DNA from 3 places in the Bariatricus sp. HCP28S3_F11 genome. Region 2 is predicted to be linked to each of the others. Evidence: riboswitches for the same ligand, from Rfam matches in the RefSeq annotation. Region 2 holds a riboswitch; each other region holds the start of a gene.

Region 1 (2,268 bases), on a different contig from region 2:
TCCCAGGAACACAAAAGCAGCACCATCCTCTTTTGCAGCATCCAGGCTGTCATAGCCTGCTTCGCTGACTGCTTCCGCAGTAATTGCCTCAGCAACTGCTGCCTTATCGTCATTGACAGTTTCCGCATCTGCACCCACTTCTCCAAGCAGAGGTTCTGCAACTTTTACACTCTCAAATTTGTCCGCATATGCCTCAACAGATTCCATCAATTCATCATACTCTGCGCCATGCATCAGGTGTGTCGGCTGGACAACCAGATTCTTTACGCCGTTTGCGACCGCTCGCTCCAGTGCCTGATCCATATTGTCAATGCATTCTCCGTCTCTTGCCTGAATATGATTGATAATGATCTGCGCGGTAAAGGCTCTTCTTACAGACCAGTCCGGATACGCTTCCTGAAGTGCATCTTCAATTCCTTTAATATCCTCTACACGGCTGTCATTAAAAGATGTTCCGAAGCTGACAACAAGAATCTCATTTTCTCCGATATCATCCTGATTCAGCGGATCATCCTTGGATGCATCGCCTGTATCTCTTCCAAAGTAATCCGGATCTGCATTTTCACCTTCTACCAGTTCCTTCTGGGCGTCTGTCAGTGCGTCCCAGGCTTCTTTCGCTTTCTTACACTGTTCATCCGTCTCATCCGTTCTTTGCTGTACATAGATTGCGTCAATCAGCGCTGCCACCTCATCCGCAGCCTTCTGATCCTCGTTTTCTGTACTTTCTTCCTTGTCGTTTTCTACTGTTGTTTCCGCATTTTCATCGCTTTTTCCGGAACATCCTGACAGAACCAGGGTTCCCACCAATGAAACAGCCAGTAAAATGGTTACCAGTTTTTTCTTCATCCTGCTCCTCCTTCATTTTCTGGCCATTTCCGATATATTCTCATTCGCTTTTAAGTCTGCAGGATAAAAATCTCGTAGACAAAAAAGCCCTTTTCCATAAAAATGGTAAAAGGGCGTAATGAATACATAACAAAACAGCACTCCCGGCAGATACAGGCATCGCCCGGGAATGTATCATTTCCATTATGATCGGTTGCGACCAGTTACTCGTGATCTGTGGGTCCTTCCCCACTCCGTTTTTCAATAGGCAGGTCTCCTGGCTTACGGATCTTAATCTAAGGCCGCCTTCCCAATTGCTCAGTGACATAAATGGCCTTGCACTCCCCGATCACAGTGACGAGTTCGTACAGGATTTGCACCTGTTTCCCTTTTAATCAGACAACCGGTGATTGTCTGAACCTATCAAGCTTACCTTATCATATACTGCAAAAAATGTAAAGACTCCGGAAATAGAAATATCTTACAGAAAGGAAAGCAGGAGCAAGGGTACTGATGAGTATCCCCTTGCTCCTGCTCTTTATGCTCACTTATATTTCTTTGCTACTATTTATTCTTCTTCTCCTTCGCCAGTAGTGCTGCCCCCAGCGCGCCGGCATACCGTCCGTTTTCAGTAGGTTCCACCGTCTTTCTGATTTTTGCAGAAAGGATTCTGGTAAAATATGTACTGTGACTCAACCCTCCTGTCAGAATAATCTTATCTGACAGTGCCTTCTTCTGGCTCAACTGTGCCACCTTAGATGCTACGGAATCAACGACCCCCGCCGCAATATCTTCACGATTTTTCCCGACACCGATATAATTGATGACTTCGGACTCTGCAAATACGGTGCAAAGAGAACTGATTGGTAAGACTGTTCCGCTTTCAGCCATATCAAAAAGCTCCTGAAGCGTGATTCCGAGACGATTTGCCATAATTTCCAAAAACTTTCCGGTCCCGGCGGAACATTTATCATTCATCAGGAAATCCTGCACGGTTCCGTTCTCGACCAGGATTACTTTGGTATCCTGTCCGCCCACATCAATAATCGTACAATTATCTCCTGCCATCTGTCTTCCGCCTCTTGCATGACATGTTATTTCGGTAATCACATAATCTGCAAAATCTACAGCAATTCTTCCATATCCGGTCGCTGCAACTTTTGTCTCATCAGACATGACATCCACTCCTTCTGCAAGAAGTTTCTCCTTGATAAGTAAGGTGGTCTCCTTGCTGCTCCATCCTGTAGGCAGTACAAATTGAAGCTCCTTATCCCCGATCACAGCAACTTTGGATGCTGTGGATCCGATATCTATTCCAACGTAATTCATATTCCTACCTCTTCTAACAATATTGATCTCTGTGTGGATTCAAATCCATTTCCACTTCGGTGATTTTCAAGATCTCTATATCATGTTCACGAATACACTGCCGGATCACCTCAA
Region 2 (2,268 bases):
CATTTCCTTCCCGCACCGCTTTAAAATCTGCAAACAGCTCACTTTTCGCCAGAAGATCCTCCATCGATTCCACCGGATTATCGATTGATGAATTGTAGATCAGATAGTCCGCGTCGGCTGCAGATGCAAAGAATTCTTCCATAGAAATGCTGATCGACGCACTGTTATTTTCCGTATTTTCAAGATCATCGAAAACATAACGTCCACCCGCAATCTCGATCATTTTCGGAATGTAATCTTCGGACTTTCTGACCACGACGGTTCCATCGGTACTCACATAGAAAAAGGCAACCGTCTGCTCTGTATTTTCAAAGTCCTTCAGTTCTTCGATTACTTTGGACTGTTCCTTGAAAAATGTCTCTGCCTGTTCTTCTTTGTCCAGCATCGCGGCATAGACCTTGATCCACTCCGTTCTTCCAAGCGGATGCGTCTCATAACTGGACCGGTCGATAAATACCGGAATCTCAAGCATCTCAAGCATCTCCTGCACCTTCGGAGTATGCAGGATCATCGTGGATTCAATAGCCAGATCACATTCCTCATCGATCAGGAGTTCATAATCCGGCTCACTGTATTTTCCGGCATAAAGGATGGCGCCATCTTCCATAGCCTGCACCGCATTTTCAATGTACCAGCCGGATTTTTGTGTCCCGCTCAGGCGAATCGCATCCAATGCATCAAGCGAATCAAATAATGCCATCACCGATGTTGCCGCAAGATAAATACGGTCCAGCGGCTGATGTAAAATCACGATGTCTTCTTCCAGATCCGACGGAATATTCCTGCCCTCCGGCACAAGAAGATAGTCTTCTCCGTCCCGGATCCGGATCAGCTTATATCCATCCTGATAATAATATACCCCGAACCCTTTTGCATAATCAAGTTCCATCGCAGATTCATAAGAAAGTCCCTTGATTTCCAACGGTCCCGACGTTTTTTTCGCCTCTTCCTGCTGTGATTCAGATGTCGTCTTATTCTCTTCCGTTTCCGGCTTCGTTTTCTCTTCCGGACCACATCCTGAAATTCCGAAAACCAGTACTGTAATCAGTATCATACACAGGAACCGTGCTGCTCTCTTTTTCATCGTATCCCTCTTTCCACTTTCGATCCGATCCGCAAAGCACAGATTTCCCATTCAAAAAAGCCCGCTTTTCCTGTACGAAAGCAGACTTCCCCCTGAAATATTCTGCAAATCTATGCTTTCATCGGAAGCTATTCACATTCTTCTCAGCAGGTCTCCTGACTTACAGCTCATCGCCCGGTTATGCCTTCTCGCGCTGGATACGCAATGACTTATCTATAACCTCGCTCCCTGTTTACAGTGGCCGGACCGCTCAGGATTTGCACCTGATTCCCTTTTAACCCGGCAGATCTGAATCATCTGCCCGGCACTGAAAAGCCCAATATAGAACACCCTCACTATAACATATCCCCGCCTGTATGGCAACCGCATTTTTCCCTTGAAATCCTTTCGAAATCCATTGCCTTTTATCCGGTAGATATAATATAATAAGCAGGACACTGTCACTTGTTACCACATAACAAAGGAGAATCGAAAATGAGCATTTTAAATGTTGAACATCTTTCCCACGGCTTCGGTGACCGCGCCATTTTTCATGATGTGTCCTTCCGTCTTCTGAAAGGCGAACACATTGGACTTGTCGGAGCCAACGGAGAAGGAAAATCTACTTTTTTTAATATTGTTACAGGAAAACTCCAGCCGGACGAAGGGAAAATCGAATGGGCAAAAAATGTCCGTGTCGGTTATCTCGATCAGCACACTGTACTTGAAAAGGGCATGACGATCCGCGATGTGCTGAAATCCGCCTTTTCCTGGCTTTTTGAACTGGAAACGAAGATGAACGAGATCTGTGACCGCCTCGGGGACGTGGATGAAGATACTATGATGACACTTATGGAAGAGCTTGGGACCATCCAGGACACACTGGCCATGCACGATTTCTATGTGATCGATGCAAAGGTCGAAGAAGTCGCACGCGCGCTGGGGCTTCTGGATCTTGGACTGGACAAGGATGTCACCGACTTAAGCGGCGGCCAGCGCACCCGTATCCTGCTCGGCAAACTCCTTCTGGAAAAGCCGGACATCCTGCTTCTGGACGAGCCAACCAACTATCTGGACGAAGAGCATATCAACTGGCTGAAACGTTATCTCACCGAATATGAAAATGCGTTCGTCCTGATTTCCCATGACATTCCGTTTCTGAATGAAGTGGTGAACATCATTTATCATATGGAAAATCAGGAACT
Region 3 (2,268 bases), on a different contig from region 2:
CTTCATCCTCTCCGGCCATATCATTATTTGCGTGATCCCCCGCCACAACCATCAACGGCCGGAGAATGACCTTTTTATATCCCGCATTTTTTACTGCTTCAATAATTGCCTCGCAGGAAGTTTCTTCCGGTTCCCCTTCGACGGTCCCGATAAATACATTGTCGTAGCCGAGTACCTGCATCTGTGTCTGCATCTGGCTGTAGGAAACTTTTGCCGTATGGGAGGTGCCATGTCCCATAAATACAAATGCCGTACCATCTTCCTTCGCTGCATCGAGGCTGTCATATCCTGCTGTTTCAACAGCCTGTGCCGTCACTGCCTTTGCAACAGCTTCTTTATCTGAATTGATTGCCGAAGCATCGCTTCCCACTTCACCCAGAAGCGGTTCCGAAAACTTTACGGATTCAAATTTGTCCTGGTAACGCTCCACTGCTTTGACCAGTTCATCATATTCTGCTCCATGCATCAAGTGGGTCGGCTGTACGATCAGATTCTTCACATTATTTTTCACTGCACGCTCCAGAGCCTGATCCATATTGTCAATACATTCTCCGTCTCTCGCCTGTATGTGATTGATGATAATCTGCGATGTAAATGCTCTTCTTACGGACCAGTCAGGATATGCCTCCTGCAGGGCATCTTCTATTCCTTTAATATCTTCCACGCGGCTGTCATTGTAAGATGTTCCGAAGCTGACTGCCAGAAGTTCATTTTCTCCGATTCCATCCTGGTTCCTTGAATCGTCGGCGGATGCGTCTCCGGTATCTTTTCCAAAATAATCCGGGTCCGCATTTTCTCCTTCTACCAGTTCCTTCTGCTCATCCGTCAGTTCATCCCATGCTTCTTTTGCAGCCTTACACGCTTCATCCGTCTGATCGTTTCTTTCCTGAACATAGATTGCGTCTATCAAATCTGCCACCTCATTCGCTGCTTTCTGATCATCTTCTGTTTCTTTGGTCTCCTCTTTTTCTTCCCCATTTCCACCAGAACATCCTGCTATTGTTAATGTGCTGATTACGGAAACGGCCAGTAGAATTGTGAGTAATCTTTTCTTCATTCTGAATCTCCTCCTTCTTATTTTGTCGTTCTCCCGATAATGCGTACAACAAAAAAGAGGTGCCTTTCCCATATCGCCGGTAAAAGGCACACTTCATAATAACATACGCAAACAGCACTCTCTCCAAAACAGCCAGTCTTTCACCGGTGCCTGATGATGAGAATGTGGAATATGACTCTTATCGGTTGCGACCAGTTACTCGTGGCCTGTGGGTTCTTCCCACTCCGTTTTTTGCAGGCAGGTCTCCTGACTTACGGATCCAGATCCAAGGCCGCCTTCCCAATTGCTCAGTGACATTCCTGGCCTTGCACTCCCCGTTTACAGTGACGAGTTCGTACAGGACTTCCACCTGTTTCCCTTTTAATCAGACAGCTAATGCTGTCTGAACCTGACGAACATACCTTATCACAACCCGCCTGAAATGTAAAGCCTGCTTCTTCGTTTTCCCCGATTCCAAATTCAATCGCTGCATGTTCATCTATTTCGGCCGGACCACTCCGGGCGACAACTCCTGCACATAACATAAAAAGACGGCTCATCACCGCCTTTTTATGTATTATTCTTCTTTCTCCGGAAGATCGATCTGTGGACGCACATGCAATTCCTTCGAAATATATTTGCCATCCTTTCGATGCTGCTTCACACATTCAGTCAGTAAAAATTCAATCTGCCCGTTCAGTGAACGGAAATCATCTTCAGCCCAGGCTGCGAGGGCATCGTACAGTTTTGGTGATACCCGAAGCGGTATCTGTTTTTTCGTTTCTGCCATATTAGTAAAGACTTCCTTCATCCGCGACACCGTCTCCTGTGGTATCTACATTCGGAGATACATCGTAAGGATACAGCCGCACAATATTACGGAGCGCACTATCGCACTGCAGAGAAAGGTATTCCTTATAGTTGTCTACATTAAAAACTGCTTTTGCCGTGTCCACCACCCGCCATGTAACGGCAATTCCGATCTCCACCGGGTTGCCGAGGCAGTCATTGATCTTCTGACGGTTGTTATTCAGTGTCATAACCTTCAGAGAGATCTTCTTATTCACCGTCTCCACAGCCTGTCCCGCCTGTGGCTGTGTGAAAATTACAGACCTCTTGGACTGGCTGTCCACGTCTCCGCTCTGGTTCAGCTTTGTCTTCGCAGCCGGATTCACACCTACACAGAACGGATTCACAAAATAGAAACCAGGCTCTTTCAGCGTACCGACATA

Evidence for each region. Region 2 has a riboswitch for cobalamin ahead of ACTNBR_RS01440 (ABC transporter substrate-binding protein). Riboswitches for the same ligand answer to the same signal wherever they lie in the genome.
Region 1: another riboswitch for cobalamin. It lies ahead of ACTNBR_RS09965 (sirohydrochlorin cobaltochelatase); the one in region 2 lies ahead of ACTNBR_RS01440 (ABC transporter substrate-binding protein).
Region 3: another riboswitch for cobalamin. It lies ahead of ACTNBR_RS04830 (sirohydrochlorin cobaltochelatase); the one in region 2 lies ahead of ACTNBR_RS01440 (ABC transporter substrate-binding protein).

The regions. Positions count from the first base shown of each region.
Region 1 is NZ_JBQHUC010000019.1:10,340-12,607, reverse strand. It holds gene ACTNBR_RS09965 (sirohydrochlorin cobaltochelatase) at 1-846, opposite strand, end outside; cobalamin riboswitch at 1,076-1,264, opposite strand; gene ACTNBR_RS09960 (acyl-CoA dehydratase activase) at 1,390-2,154, opposite strand; gene ACTNBR_RS09955 (DUF3343 domain-containing protein) at 2,168-2,268, opposite strand, start outside.
Region 2 is NZ_JBQHUC010000002.1:61,970-64,237, forward strand. It holds gene ACTNBR_RS01440 (ABC transporter substrate-binding protein) at 1-1,084, opposite strand, end outside; cobalamin riboswitch at 1,213-1,411, opposite strand; gene ACTNBR_RS01445 (ABC-F family ATP-binding cassette domain-containing protein) at 1,559-2,268, shown strand, end outside.
Region 3 is NZ_JBQHUC010000006.1:104,685-106,952, reverse strand. It holds gene ACTNBR_RS04830 (sirohydrochlorin cobaltochelatase) at 1-1,057, opposite strand, end outside; cobalamin riboswitch at 1,277-1,464, opposite strand; gene ACTNBR_RS04825 (PTS ascorbate transporter subunit IIC) at 1,614-1,826, opposite strand; partial or broken gene ACTNBR_RS04820 (SPFH domain-containing protein) at 1,834-2,268, opposite strand, start outside.